Regions from separate parts of the Streptomyces sp. NPDC017095 genome, predicted to be linked through region 1. Evidence: predicted binding sites of a transcription regulator. Region 1 holds the regulator's gene; the other holds the start of a gene.
What was found. The regulator HrcA, encoded in region 1, represses chaperone genes, less so after heat shock. The targets are predictions, from matches to a motif close to TTNGCACTCNGNNNNNCNGAGTGCNAA.
Positions count from the first base shown of each region.

Region 1 (6,786 bases):
CACGGCGCCCAGGGCACGGCGCTGTCGTACCGGCTGGTCGCGGGCGGCCGGCCGCTCGGCACGCTGGTCATCGGCCGGTGCGGACCCGCGGGCTTCCCCGAGGAGATCACCGGCCTGGTGGAGGACCTCAGCCGGCGGGTCGCCCTCGCCATCGGCGCGGCCCGCCAGTACGCCCGCCAGGCCACCATCAGCGCCGTCCTGCAGCGCGGCCTGCTGCCCGGCGCGGTCGCCGAGATCCCCGGCGTGAGCAGCGCGCTCGTCTACGAGCCCTGCGACAAGGGCGGCCCCAGCGGCGACTTCTACGACCTGTTCCCGGCGGGCGACGGACGCTGGTGCTTCGCCGTGGGCGACGTCCAGGGCAAGGGCCCGGAGGCGGCCGTCGTGATCGGCCTGGCCCGCCCCTGGCTGCGCCTGCTGGCCCGCGAGGGGTACGGCGTCGCGGACGTCCTGGACCGCCTCAACCAGCTCCTGCTGGACGACGCCACGGAGGCCGCCGACGCCGCCGCCCGCGCCCTGGTCACCGCCGGCGGCCGGCCGGCCTTCGGGGACGGCCCGCAGACCCGCTTCCTGTCCCTGCTCTACGGCGAGCTGACCCCGCACGACGGCGGCGTCCGCTGCACCCTCGCCTCCGCCGGCCACCCGCTGCCGCTGGTCCTCGGCCCGGACGGGAGCGTGCGCACCGCGGCCCGCCCGCAGACCCTCCTCGGCGTCGTGGAGGACGAGACGTACACCAGCGAGACGCTGGAGCTGCGGTCCGGCGACAGCCTGCTGTGCGTCACCGACGGCGTGACCGAGCGGCGCTCCGGCTCCCGCCAGTTCGACGACGGCGACGGCCTCGCGCACGCCCTGGCCGGCTGCGCCGGGCTCAGCGCCGAGCGGATCGCGGAACGGATCAGCCGTCTGGTGCACGACTTCGGCGGCGGTCTGCCCGAGGACGATCTCGCCCTGCTGGTGCTCCAGGCGGAGTGACGCCCGCGGTGCTGGACAATGGAGGGCATGCCTTCCGCACTCCCCGACGGCGAGCCCGTCCCCGCCGACGGCGCGCTGCCCGCGTACGCGCTCGCCGGGGCCGCCGCCCGCCCGCTCGGCTTCTACCTGCACGTGCCGTACTGCGCGACCCGCTGCGGCTACTGCGACTTCAACACCTACACCGCCACCGAGCTGCGCGGCACGGGCGGGGTGCTCGCCTCCCGGGACAACTACGCGGACACCCTCGCCGACGAGGTCCGGCTGGCGCGGAAGGTGCTGGGCGACGACCCGCGCCCGGTCCGCACGGTCTTCGTCGGCGGCGGCACGCCCACGCTGCTGGCCGCCGGTGACCTCGTACGGATGCTGGACGCGGTCCGCGCGGAGTTCGGGCTCGCCCCGGACGCGGAGATCACCACCGAGGCGAACCCGGAGTCGGTGGACCCCGCGTACCTCGCCACGCTGCGGGAGGGCGGCTTCAACCGGATCTCCTTCGGCATGCAGAGCGCCAAGCGGCACGTCCTGGACGTCCTGGACCGCACGCACACGCCCGGCCGGCCCGAGGCGTGCGTGGCGGAGGCGCGCGCGGCCGGCTTCGACCACGTCAACCTGGACCTGATCTACGGCACACCGGGGGAGAGCGACGACGACTGGCGGGCCTCCCTGGACGCGGCGATCGGCGCCGGCCCCGACCACGTCAGCGCCTACGCGCTCATCGTGGAGGAGGGCACCGGGCTCGCCCGTCGCATCCGCCGGGGCGAGATCCCGATGACCGACGACGACGCGCACGCCGACCGCTACCTGATCGCCGAGGAGACGCTGTCCCGGGCGGGCTTCGCGTGGTACGAGGTCTCGAACTGGGCCACCTCCGAGGCGGGCCGCTGCCTGCACAACGAGCTGTACTGGCGGGGCGCCGACTGGTGGGGCGCGGGCCCCGGGGCGCACTCGCACATGGGCGGTGTGCGCTGGTGGAACGTCAAGCACCCGGGGGCGTACGCGGCGGCCCTCGCCGCCGGCCGCTCCCCGGGCGCCGGCCGGGAACTGCTGTCCGAGGAGGACCGGCGGGTGGAACGCGTCCTGCTGGAGCTGCGGCTGCGCGAGGGCGTGCCGCTGTCCCTGCTGCGGGCGGACGGCCTCGCGGCGTCCCGGCGCGCGCTGGCCGACGGACTGCTCCAGCGGGGCCCGTACGACGAGGGACGGGCCGTCCTCACGCTGCGCGGCCGGCTGCTGGCGGACGCGGTGGTGCGGGACCTGGTGGACTGATCACCCCGGCGGGTGAACCCCGGACGCGTGCCGGACCCCGCAGGGCCCGGCACCCGTCCGGACGTCAGGCCCCGCCGCCCGTGACGAAGTCGATCAGCTCCTCCACGCGGCCCAGCAGCTCCGGCTCCAGGTCCTTGTAGGAGGTCACCCGCTTCAGGATCGCCTGCCAGACCGCGCCGGTGTTCTCCGCGGGCCAGCCCAGCGCCCGGCACACCCCGGTCTTCCAGTCCTGCCCCTTCGGCACCGCCGGCCAGGCCGGGATGCCCAGCGAGGCCGGTTTCACCGCCTGCCAGACGTCGATGTACGGGTGCCCGACGACCAGCGCGTGGGCGCTGGTCACCGACTCGGCGATCCGCCACTCCTTGGTGCCCGGCACCAGGTGGTCCACGAGGACGCCCAGCCGGGCGCCGGGACCCGGGGCGAAGGACTCCACGATCGCCGGCAGGTCGTCCACGCCCTCCAGGTACTCCACGACCACGCCCTCGACGCGCAGGTCGTCGCCCCACACCTTCTCGACCAGCTCGGCGTCGTGCCGGCCCTCCACGTAGATCCGCCCGGCGCGGGCCACGCGCGCGCGGGCCTGCGGGACGGCGACCGAACCGGAGGCCGTACGGGCCGGCCGCGCCGCGCCCGGGGCCGGCCGGACCAGCGTCACCGTCCTGCCCTCCAGCAGGAACCCGCCCGGCGCGAGCGGGAACACCCGGTGCTTGCCGAAGCGGTCCTCCAGGGTCACCGCGCCCGCCTCGCAGCCGATCACCGCCCCGCAGAACCCGGTGCCGGCCTCCTCCACCACCAGCCCCGCCTCGGCCGGCACCTCCGGCACCGGTGCGGGCTTCTTCCACGGCGGGGTCAGGTCGGCGGAGTACTGGCGCATTCGGATGACGATAGGAGAAGCCGCGTGCCGACGCGCACGACACGCCGGGACCGGCGCCGGGTGCCGCTCAGGTCACGCCGAAACGCGCCGCCAGCTCCTCGCGCTGGCGCCGCACGAACGCCGCGTCCACCACCGCTCCGTGACCGGGCACGTACAGCGCGTCCTCGCCGCCCAGCGCCACCAGCCGGTCCAGGGCGGCCGGCCAGCGGGCCGGGACCGCGTCGGGACCGGCCTGCGGCGTGCCGGACTCCTCCACCAGGTCGCCGCAGAACACCACCTCCGGATCGCCCGGCACCAGCACCACGAGGTCGTGCGCCGTGTGCCCCGGGCCCACGTTGGCCAGCAACGCCTGGCGGCCGCCGCCGAGGTCGAGGGTCCACTCCCCGGAGACCAGGTGGCCGGGCGGCACCAGCGTGTCCACCGCCTCGTCCGCGTCCGCCACCGGCAGGCCGTTGCGCACCGCGTCCAGGCGCAGCCCCGCGCGCTCGTGGGCGAACACGGCGTCCAGGCCCACCGCGCCGTACACCTGCGCCCCGGCGAACGCGGCGGCGCCGAAGACGTGGTCGAAGTGGGGGTGGGTGAACGCGAGATGGGTCACACGGCCGCCTGCCAGTTCCTCGGCCAGCGCGCGCAGCCGGGCCCCCTCCGCGAGGCTGGAACCCGCGTCCACGAGCAGCGCCGTCCCCGCGCCCAGGACCAGCCCCGCCGTGCAGTCCCACCCGGGGAGCCTGCACCGGCCCACCCCGGGGGCCAGCCGTTCCCAGCCCAGCTCTTCCCAAGTCACGGTCATACCGGCGACGCTAGCGGTAGGAACCGGTACGGCGGCCCGACCTTGCCCAGTGTGTACCCGACAGCCGTACACTGGGCCGGGGATGCTGGCACTCACGTGGGAGGAGTGCCAGGCGGACGACCCGAACGGACGAGGGGACGACGTGCTGGAGGTGCGCGCATGCTGAGTGAACGCAGGCTTCAGGTGCTGCGCGCCATCGTCCAGGACTACGTGGGCACCGAGGAGCCGGTCGGTTCCAAGGCGCTCACCGAGCGGCACAGCCTCGGCGTCTCCCCGGCCACCGTCCGCAACGACATGGCGGCCCTGGAGGACGAGGGGTACATCGCGCAGCCGCACACCAGCGCGGGGCGCATCCCCACCGACAAGGGCTACCGGCTGTTCGTGGACAAGCTGGCGGGCGTCAAGCCGATGACCGCGCCCGAGCGGCGGGCGATCCAGAACTTCCTGGAGGGCGCCGTCGACCTCGACGACGTCGTGGCCCGGACGGTGCGGCTGCTCGCGCAGCTCACCCGGCAGGTCGCCGTCGTGCAGTACCCCTCGCTGACCCGGTCCACGGTCCGGCATGTGGAGCTGCTCTCGCTGGCTCCCGCCCGGGTGATGCTCGTGCTGATCACGGACACCGGCCGGGTCGAGCAGCGTATGGTCGACTGCCCGGCGCCGTTCGGCGAGGGCTCGCTGGCGGATCTGCGGGCGCGGCTGAACAGCAGGGTCGCGGGCCGCCGGTTCGCCGATGTGCCCAAGCTGGTCGAGGACCTGCCGGAGGCCTTCGATCCCGAGGACCGCGGTACGGTCTCCACGGTGCTCTCCACTCTGCTGGAGACACTGGTCGAGGAGAACGAGGAGCGGCTCATGATCGGCGGCACCGCCAACCTGACCCGCTTCGGGCACGATTTCCCCCTCACGATCCGGCCGGTGCTGGAGGCGCTGGAGGAGCAGGTCGTGCTCCTCAAGCTGCTCGGCGAGGCCAAGGACCCGGGCGTGACCGTGCGCATCGGCCACGAGAACGCCCACGAGGGACTCAACTCCACCTCCGTCGTGTCGGTCGGCTACGGTTCGGGCGGCGAGGCGGTTGCCAAGCTCGGCGTGGTCGGACCGACCCGCATGGACTACCCGGGAACGATGGGAGCGGTACGCGCAGTGGCACGGTACGTCGGACAGATCCTGGCGGAGTCGTAAGTGGCCACGGACTACTACGCCGTTCTCGGCGTGCGCCGCGACGCGTCGCAGGATGAGATCAAGAAGGCGTTCCGGAGGCTCGCGCGCGAGCTGCACCCGGACGTCAACCCGGATCCGAAGACCCAGGAGCGGTTCAAGGAGATCAACGCCGCTTACGAGGTGCTGTCGGACCCGCAGAAGAAGCAGGTCTACGACCTCGGCGGCGACCCGCTCTCGCAGTCCGGCGGGGCCGGCGCGGGCGGCTTCGGGGCCGGCGGCTTCGGCAACTTCTCCGACATCATGGACGCGTTCTTCGGCACGGCGTCGCAGCGCGGGCCGCGCTCGCGCACCCGGCGCGGCCAGGACGCGATGATCCGGATCGAGGTCGAGCTGGACGAGGCGGCCTTCGGGACGACCAAAGACATCCAGGTCGACACCGCCGTCGTCTGCAACACCTGCAACGGCGAGGGCGCGGCCCCGGGCACGTCCGCGCAGACGTGTGACATGTGCCGCGGCCGGGGCGAGGTCTCCCAGGTCACCCGGTCCTTCCTGGGCCAGGTCATGACCTCCCGGCCCTGCCCGCAGTGCCAGGGCTTCGGCACGGTCGTGCCGACCCCGTGCCCGGAGTGCGCCGGCGACGGCCGGGTCCGCTCCCGCCGCACGCTGACCGTGAAGATCCCGGCCGGCGTCGACAACGGCACGCGGATCCAGCTCGCCGGCGAGGGCGAGGTCGGCCCCGGCGGCGGCCCGGCCGGTGACCTGTACGTCGAGATCCACGAGCTGCCGCACTCCACCTTCCAGCGGCGCGGCGACGACCTGCACTGCACGGTCACCCTCCCGATGACGGCCGCGGCGCTCGGCACCAAGGTCCCGCTGGAGACCCTGGACGGCATGGACGAGGTCGACATCCGGCCCGGCACCCAGTCCGGCCAGTCGATCCCGCTGCACGACCGCGGGGTCACGCACCTGCGCGGCGGCGGCCGGGGCGACCTGATCGTGCACGTCGAGGTGCAGACGCCGACCAAGCTGGACCCGGAACAGGAGCGCCTGCTGCGGGAGCTGTCCAAGCTGCGCGGCGAGGAGCGGCCCCAGGGCCAGTTCCAGCCCGGTCAGCAGGGCCTGTTCTCCCGGCTGAAGGACGCGTTCAACGGACGCTGAGACGCGGCGGCCCCCGGCGCCGGCCGAGGGCCGCCCCGATTCGGACTTGTTCGACGGACGTGACACCATGCGGTCATGTCCTCCGCGCTGACCGGTCTGTTCCCCCTCCCGATCGTGCAGGCCCCCATGGCGGGCGGTGTCTCCGTCCCGCGGCTCGCCGCCGCCGTCTGTGAGGCCGGGGGCCTCGGCTTCCTCGCCGCCGGATACAAGACCGCCGACGGGATGTACCAGGAGATCAAGCAGCTGCGCGGGCTGACCGGCCGGCCCTTCGGCGTCAACGTCTTCATGCCGCAGCCGGAACTCGCCGAGTCCGGGGCCGTCGAGGTCTACGCCCAGCAGCTCGCCGGCGAGGCCGCCTGGTACGACACCGAGCTGGGCGACCCGGACGGCGGCCGGGACGACGGATACGACGCCAAGCTGGCCGTCCTGCTCGACAACCCGGTGCCCGTGGTCTCCTTCCACTTCGGCGTGCCCGCCCGGGAGATCCTCGACCGGCTGCGCCGGGCCGGCACCCTCACCCTGGTCACCGCCACCACCGCGGAGGAGGCCCGCGCGGTGGAGCGGGCCGGGGCGGACGCGG
Region 1 is NZ_JBIROU010000002.1:202,075-208,860, reverse strand. It holds gene ACH4OA_RS03950 (SpoIIE family protein phosphatase) at 1-969, shown strand, start outside; gene hemW (radical SAM family heme chaperone HemW) at 997-2,229, shown strand; gene ACH4OA_RS03940 (DUF3097 domain-containing protein) at 2,294-3,103, opposite strand; gene ACH4OA_RS03935 (MBL fold metallo-hydrolase) at 3,171-3,893, opposite strand; gene hrcA (heat-inducible transcriptional repressor HrcA) at 4,053-5,069, shown strand; gene dnaJ (molecular chaperone DnaJ) at 5,070-6,206, shown strand; gene ACH4OA_RS03920 (nitronate monooxygenase) at 6,282-6,786, shown strand, end outside.

Region 2 (6,786 bases), on a different contig from region 1:
CGTCGGCGTGCACGGACGCGTCGATGTCGAGCATCCGCACCCGCTGCCCGCCGGTGTCCCCGGCCGGCAGCAGCCCGCCGTCCGCGCGCCGGACGGCGGCCCGGTCGCCGTCGCCGAGCGCGGCGCACACCCACACCGAGCCGGCGTCCGAGCCGATGGCGGACAGCCCCGAGACCAGTCCGCCGCCGCCCCTTCTGGCGTGCAGTGAGCCGTCCTCGTGTACCTGGTAGGACACCGGGCCGCGATTCGACGCGACCAGCACCCGGGCTTTCTCGGCAGGATCGTGCGTGGGAGCCATACGCCTCAACCTAGCCCGGCCCGTAAACCCTCAAACGTGCGATCCACCTGCGGAGCCGACCGTATACGGCCCGTTCACGCCACCTTCCGTTCGGCGTACTCGGCGATCTCCGCCATGGGCGGCCGCTCCTCGGTGTCCACCGAGTACGTGCGCGGCTCGAAACCGTCCTCGCCCCGCTCGAACTGGGTCAGTGCGGGCCGGATGAGATGGCCGCGGGCCAGCCGTAGCTGTGCGGTGCGGTAGATCGCGGCGGCCATCCGGCCGAGGGCCTGGCCGTCCTGGTGGCGGTGCTTGCGCACGCCCACGTCGACCTGGGCCAGCGCGTCCAGGCCGGCCAGGTGCAGCGCGTCCACCAGCATGCCCAGCTCCACGCCGTAGCCGACCGGGAACGGCAACTGCTCCAGCAGGGAGCGGCGGGCCGCGTACTCGCCGCCCAGCGGCTGCACGAACCCGGCAAGCTGCGGCCAGTGCATGTTCAGCAGCGGCCGGGCCATCAGCTCGGTGACCCGGCCGCCCTGCCCCGCGGCACCGGCGAGCGGACGGTCGTACATCGCCTTGACCAGGTCCACGTCCGGGTCGGTGAGCAGCGGTCCGACGATCCCCGAGACGAAGTCGGAGGAGAAGTCCCGCAGGTCGGCGTCGATGAAGCACAGGATGTCCCCGCGGGTCACCAGCAGCGAGCGCCACAGCACCTCGCCCTTGCCGGGGACGGCGGGGAGGCGGGGCAGGATCTCGTCGCGGTGGACCACCCGGGCGCCCGCGCGCGCGGCGACCTCGAAGGTGCGGTCGGTGGAGCCGGAGTCGACGACCACGATCTCGTCGACGAGCGGCACCCGCTCCACGAGGTCGTGCCGGATGACGGTGACGATGTCGCCCACCGTCGCCTCCTCGTTGAGGGCGGGCAGGACGACGCTGATCGTCCGGCCCGTGCGCTGCTTGGCGGCCAGCACCTGGTGCAGCGGGCGGTCGGCCACGGACCAGGAGCGGGTGCTCAGCCAGCGCTCGACTTCTTCCAGCACGGTCGGCGGCTCCTCACTGTCACGACCACACGTCTCCGTGTGATGCATCTCGCGGTTCGGACGACTATCTCAACTGTCCTGGCCGTCGGTTACAGTCTTGAACAACGCCGGTGACCATCGCATGTCGGGGTCGGCGGGCGTTCACACAACCGCATACAGCTCATCCAGAGGGGCAGAGGGACACGGCCCGATGAAGCCCCGGCAACCCTCCAGCCGGTACTCGTCTTCCACGCGAGGCTCCCGGCTAGGGAAGGTGCCAAATCCGTCTCGCGACGAGATGCGTCGTGAGGAAGATGAGGAGAAAGGGCCTCGCCTCACATGGCTGTGCAGACAGTTGCCACCACCAGCGAATCCGCCGTCGACCTCGGCCCCGCCGCCGCCCTGAGCTGTCGCGAGTGCGGCCACCGGGTGCCGCTCGGACCGGTCTTCGCCTGCCAGGAGTGCTTCGGCCCGCTGGAGATCGCCTACGACTTCTCCGCCTACGACACCGAGGAACTGCGGCGCCGCATCGAGGCCGGCCCCGCCAGCATCTGGCGGTACGCGCCGCTGCTGCCGGTCCCGGCGGACGTGGCCGGCAAGCCCAACCTCAACCCGGGCTGGACCCGGCTGGTCAAGGCCGACAACCTGGCCCGCGAACTGGGCGTGACCGGCGGCCTGTACATCAAGGACGACTCCGGCAACCCGACCCACTCCTTCAAGGACCGGGTCGTCGCCCAGGCCCTGGAGGCCGCCCGCGCCTTCGGCTTCACCACGCTCTCCTGCTCCTCCACCGGCAACCTGGCCGGCGCCGTCGGCGCCGCCGCCGCCCGGGCCGGTCTGCGCTCCTGTGTGTTCATCCCGCACGACCTGGAGCAGGCCAAGATCGTCATGGCCGCGGTCTACGGCGGTGACCTCGTCGGCATCGAGGGCAACTACGACGACGTCAACCGCTTCTGTTCCGAGCTGATCGGCGACCCGGCCGGCGAGGGCTGGGGCTTCGTCAACGTCAACCTGCGGCCGTACTACGCGGAGGGCTCCAAGACCCTGGCGTACGAGATCTGCGAGCAGCTCGGCTGGCGGCTGCCCGACCAGCTCGTGATCCCGATCGCCTCCGGCTCCCAGCTGACGAAGGTCGACAAGGGGCTCCAGGAGCTGATCAGGCTGGGCCTGGTCGAGGACCGGCCGTACAAGATCTTCGGCGCCCAGGCCGCGGGCTGCTCGCCGGTGTCCACCGCCTTCAAGGCCGGCCACGACGTGGTCCGCCCGCAGAAGCCGGACACCATCGCCAAGTCCCTGGCGATCGGCAACCCGGCCGACGGGCCGTACGTCCTGGACATCGCGCGCCGCACCGGCGGTGCCGTGGAGGACGTGACGGACGAGCAGGTCGTGGACGCGATCAGGCTGCTCGCCCGCACCGAGGGGATCTTCGCGGAGACGGCGGGCGGGGTCACCGTCGGCGTCGCCCGCAAGCTGCTCGAGGACGGCCTGCTGGACCCGGCGAAGACCACGGTCGTCCTGAACACCGGCGACGGCCTGAAGACCCTGGACGCGGTGGCCGGCACCGGTCTGACCGCCACCATCCGCCCGACCCTGGACTCCTTCCGAGAGGCTGGCCTCGCATGAGCGTGACCGTTCGCATCCCCACCATCCTGCGCACCTACACCGGCGGCCGGGCCGAGGTCGCCGCCGAGGGCGGGACGCTCGGCGAGGTCATCGCCGACCTGGAGAAGAACCACACCGGGATCGCCGCCCGGGTCCTGGACGACCAGGGCAAGCTGCGCCGGTTCGTCAACGTGTACGTCGACGACGACGACGTGCGGTTCGAGCAGGGCCTGGACACGGCGACCCCCGACGGCGCCGGCGTCTCGATCATCCCGGCGGTCGCCGGCGGCTGATCGTCGCCCCCGGTCACCGCGGTAACCGAGCGTTCATCGGATTGCCCCCTCCGTAAGAGAAACGGAGGGGGCAATTCTGTGTGATTGAGCGCGGTAGAGTTGGGGAACACGGTCGCGGCCGTCGCGCCGCGGGCCCTGGATTCATGCCGCCTGCCCGACAAGAAGTAGCCAAAGTGTGCAGGTTCTTTGCGGCTTTTGTGGCTTTCATGGGGCCCGACTTGCCCTGAAGTCAGGTGAATTCTCGCCACATTCCGGACCCCTCGCGTCCAGATTTCTCGTCCGATTGACCTGTTGCAGACGGCAGTTGGACAGATACATTCAGCCGCGGTCGACGCGTTCCGGCGCACGCCCCCAGACCGGTTGGGGGGTGAGGTCTGACCCGGGTCCGCGAAGTGTGGATCTGTGCAAGGGCCAGTAATAGGGGAGTTAGGCATGGCTCAGGGCACCGTCAAGTGGTTCAACGCGGAGAAGGGGTACGGCTTCATCGCGGTCGACGGTGGTGCGGACGTATTCGTCCACTACAGCGCGATCCAGATGGACGGCTACCGCACCCTGGAAGAGGGTCAGCGGGTCGAGTTCGAGATCTCGCAGGGCCAGAAGGGTCCGCAGGCCGATATGGTTCGCGTCACCGCCTGAACATTTCTCGCGTGAAGGGCCCGCACCTCGCAGAGGGTGCGGGCCCTTCGCCATGCCCGGGCCCGGCGTGTTCGCCGGGGGCTGACGGCGCCCCCGTACCGGCCCAGGCGCTTGCACTCGGGCATGCCGAGTGCTAATCATTGCGTTAGCACTCTGAAGGTGAGAGTGACAGCGAAGGACCGGGTCGGTGAGGCCCGCGGGTCAGGTGGGGCAAGGAACCACACGGCCGGCGAGCCGTCCGTCGCGGGCGCGGGCGCGGTCCGAAGGAATCACCCCCAGTCCTGGAGGGACCACTTCACATGGCCAAGATCATCGCGTTCGACGAGGAGGCGCGGCGCGGCCTCGAGCGCGGCATGAACCAGCTCGCGGACGCCGTGAAGGTGACGCTCGGCCCCAAGGGCCGCAACGTCGTCCTCGAGAAGAAGTGGGGCGCGCCCACGATCACCAACGATGGTGTCTCCATCGCCAAGGAGATCGAGCTCGAGGACCCGTACGAGAAGATCGGCGCCGAGCTGGTCAAGGAAGTCGCCAAGAAGACGGACGACGTCGCCGGCGACGGTACGACCACGGCGACCGTGCTCGCCCAGGCCCTGGTCAAGGAGGGCCTGCGCAACGTAGCCGCCGGCGCCAACCCGATGGCCCTGAAGCGCGGTATCGAGAAGGCCGTCGAGGCCGTCTCCGCCGCCCTGCTGGAGCAGGCGAAGGACGTCGAGACCAAGGAGCAGATCGCCTCCACGGCCTCCATCTCCGCCGCCGACACCCAGATCGGCGAGCTGATCGCCGAGGCCATGGACAAGGTCGGCAAGGAAGGCGTCATCACCGTCGAGGAGAGCAACACCTTCGGCCTGGAGCTCGAGCTCACCGAGGGCATGCGCTTCGACAAGGGTTACATCTCCGCCTACTTCGCCACCGACATGGAGCGCATGGAGGCGGTGCTCGAGGACCCGTACATCCTCATCGCCAACTCCAAGATCTCCTCGGTCAAGGACCTGCTCCCGCTGCTGGAGAAGGTCATGCAGTCGGGCAAGCCGCTGCTGATCATCGCCGAGGACGTCGAGGGCGAGGCCCTGTCGACCCTGGTCGTCAACAAGATCCGCGGCACCTTCAAGTCCGTCGCCGTCAAGGCCCCGGGCTTCGGCGACCGCCGCAAGGCCATGCTCGGCGACATCGCCATCCTCACGGGCGGCGAGGTCATCTCCGAGGAGGTCGGCCTCAAGCTGGAGAACGCGACCCTGGACCTCCTGGGCCGCGCCCGCAAGGTCGTCATCACCAAGGACGAGACCACCATCGTCGACGGTGCCGGCTCCTCCGAGCAGGTCAACGGCCGGGTCAACCAGATCCGCGCCGAGATCGAGAACAGCGACTCCGACTACGACCGCGAGAAGCTGCAGGAGCGCCTGGCGAAGCTGGCCGGCGGTGTCGCGGTCATCAAGGCCGGTGCCGCCACCGAGGTGGAGCTCAAGGAGCGCAAGCACCGCATCGAGGACGCCGTCCGCAACGCGAAGGCCGCCGTCGAGGAGGGCATCGTCGCCGGTGGTGGCGTGGCCCTGCTGCAGGCCTCCCAGGTCTTCGAGAAGCTGGAGCTGGAGGGTGACGAGGCGACCGGTGCCAACGCCGTGCGCGTCGCCCTGGAGGCCCCGCTGAAGCAGATCGCCGTCAACGCCGGCCTCGAGGGCGGTGTCGTGGTGGAGAAGGTGCGCAACCTGACCCCGGGCCACGGCCTGAACGCCGCGACCGGCGAGTACGTCGACCTGGTCGCCGAGGGCATCATCGACCCGGCGAAGGTGACCCGTTCCGCGCTGCAGAACGCCGCCTCCATCGCCGCGCTGTTCCTCACCACCGAGGCCGTCATCGCCGACAAGCCGGAGAAGGCCGCCGCGCCGGCCGGCGGCGGCATGCCGGGCGGTGACATGGACTTCTGATCGGCCTGAGCGCTGATCGTCGTCTGTACGAACCGAGGGCGGCACCTCCTGTTCCGACAGGAGGTGCCGCCCTCGGCCGTTGTGCCCGCTGCGCCCGCGCCGCTCAGGGAGCGATGCGCAGGGAGGTGAACCGCGGCCAGGCCGTGTCCCTCGCCTCGTCGCGCACGGCCAGCGCCGGACCGCCGCCGGTGCGCGCGGGATCGGGGTCTGCCATGGCCCGGGCCACCAGCGGGGCGCCGCCGTCCACGGTGATCCGGACCCCGCCGGGCGAGACCTCCAGGCTCAGCCGGTGCCTGGCCGCCGGGACCAGCTTGCGGACCGTGACGCGCGGAGCCCCGCCGCTCGGCCACCCGCAGCCCGGTCTCCGAGACCGTGACGGTGACGGGCACCAGGCTGCCGTACCCGGTCCGCACCGACGCGCTCGTCCCGGTCCCGCTCAGCCGGCCCACGGTGGCGGTCACCCGGTAGGTGTCCCAGCCCGCCGTGGCCAGGGGCAGGTGGACGGCCGGCACATACGTGCCCTTCGGAGTCGGTGAACACCAGGACGTCGCCGTCGGCCAGGGCGCAGGCGCGTACCAGGGCGGCCTTCTTGCCGATGTTGCGGTCCAGCCGGACGACGGTGACGCCGAGTTCGTCCGCGAGGCCGTCGAGGATCTCGCCGGTGCCGTCCCGGGAGCCGTCGTCGACCACGATGATCTGGAGGCCGGGGTAGTCCGAGGCGGCCATCGAGCGGACGCACGCCTCGACGTTGCCGGCCTCGTCCTTGACGGCGAGCAGGAAGCTGACCTTCGACCGCTCGGGCAGCGCCGGAAACGTCTCGTGGCCGCGCGCCCGGCGGCGCAGGGTGCGCACCGCGGGGTCGTCGTACTGGGTGTAGGCGAGGTGGAGCAGGCCCGCGGTGCCGGTCAGCACCGCCAGCCCGTAGCAGGTGAGCAGGCTCGGCGCGTACGGCAGCCGGACCGAGCGCCGGGCGATCAGCAGCAGCAGCGCGACCAGCCCGAGCAGCCGGACGAGTCCGGCGCGCCCGCGCGGGTCCA
Region 2 is NZ_JBIROU010000004.1:361,095-367,880, reverse strand. It holds gene ACH4OA_RS10820 (trehalose-6-phosphate synthase) at 1-262, opposite strand, end outside; gene ACH4OA_RS10815 (glucosyl-3-phosphoglycerate synthase) at 373-1,317, opposite strand; SAM riboswitch class I at 1,475-1,617, shown strand; gene thrC (threonine synthase) at 1,636-2,919, shown strand; gene ACH4OA_RS10805 (MoaD/ThiS family protein) at 2,916-3,191, shown strand; gene ACH4OA_RS10800 (cold-shock protein) at 3,624-3,827, shown strand; gene groL (chaperonin GroEL) at 4,127-5,749, shown strand; gene ACH4OA_RS10790 (glycosyltransferase) at 6,032-6,786, opposite strand, start outside.
Region 2: a site for HrcA is predicted at 3,938-3,964, ahead of groL (chaperonin GroEL). Genes of this name have one in related genera too.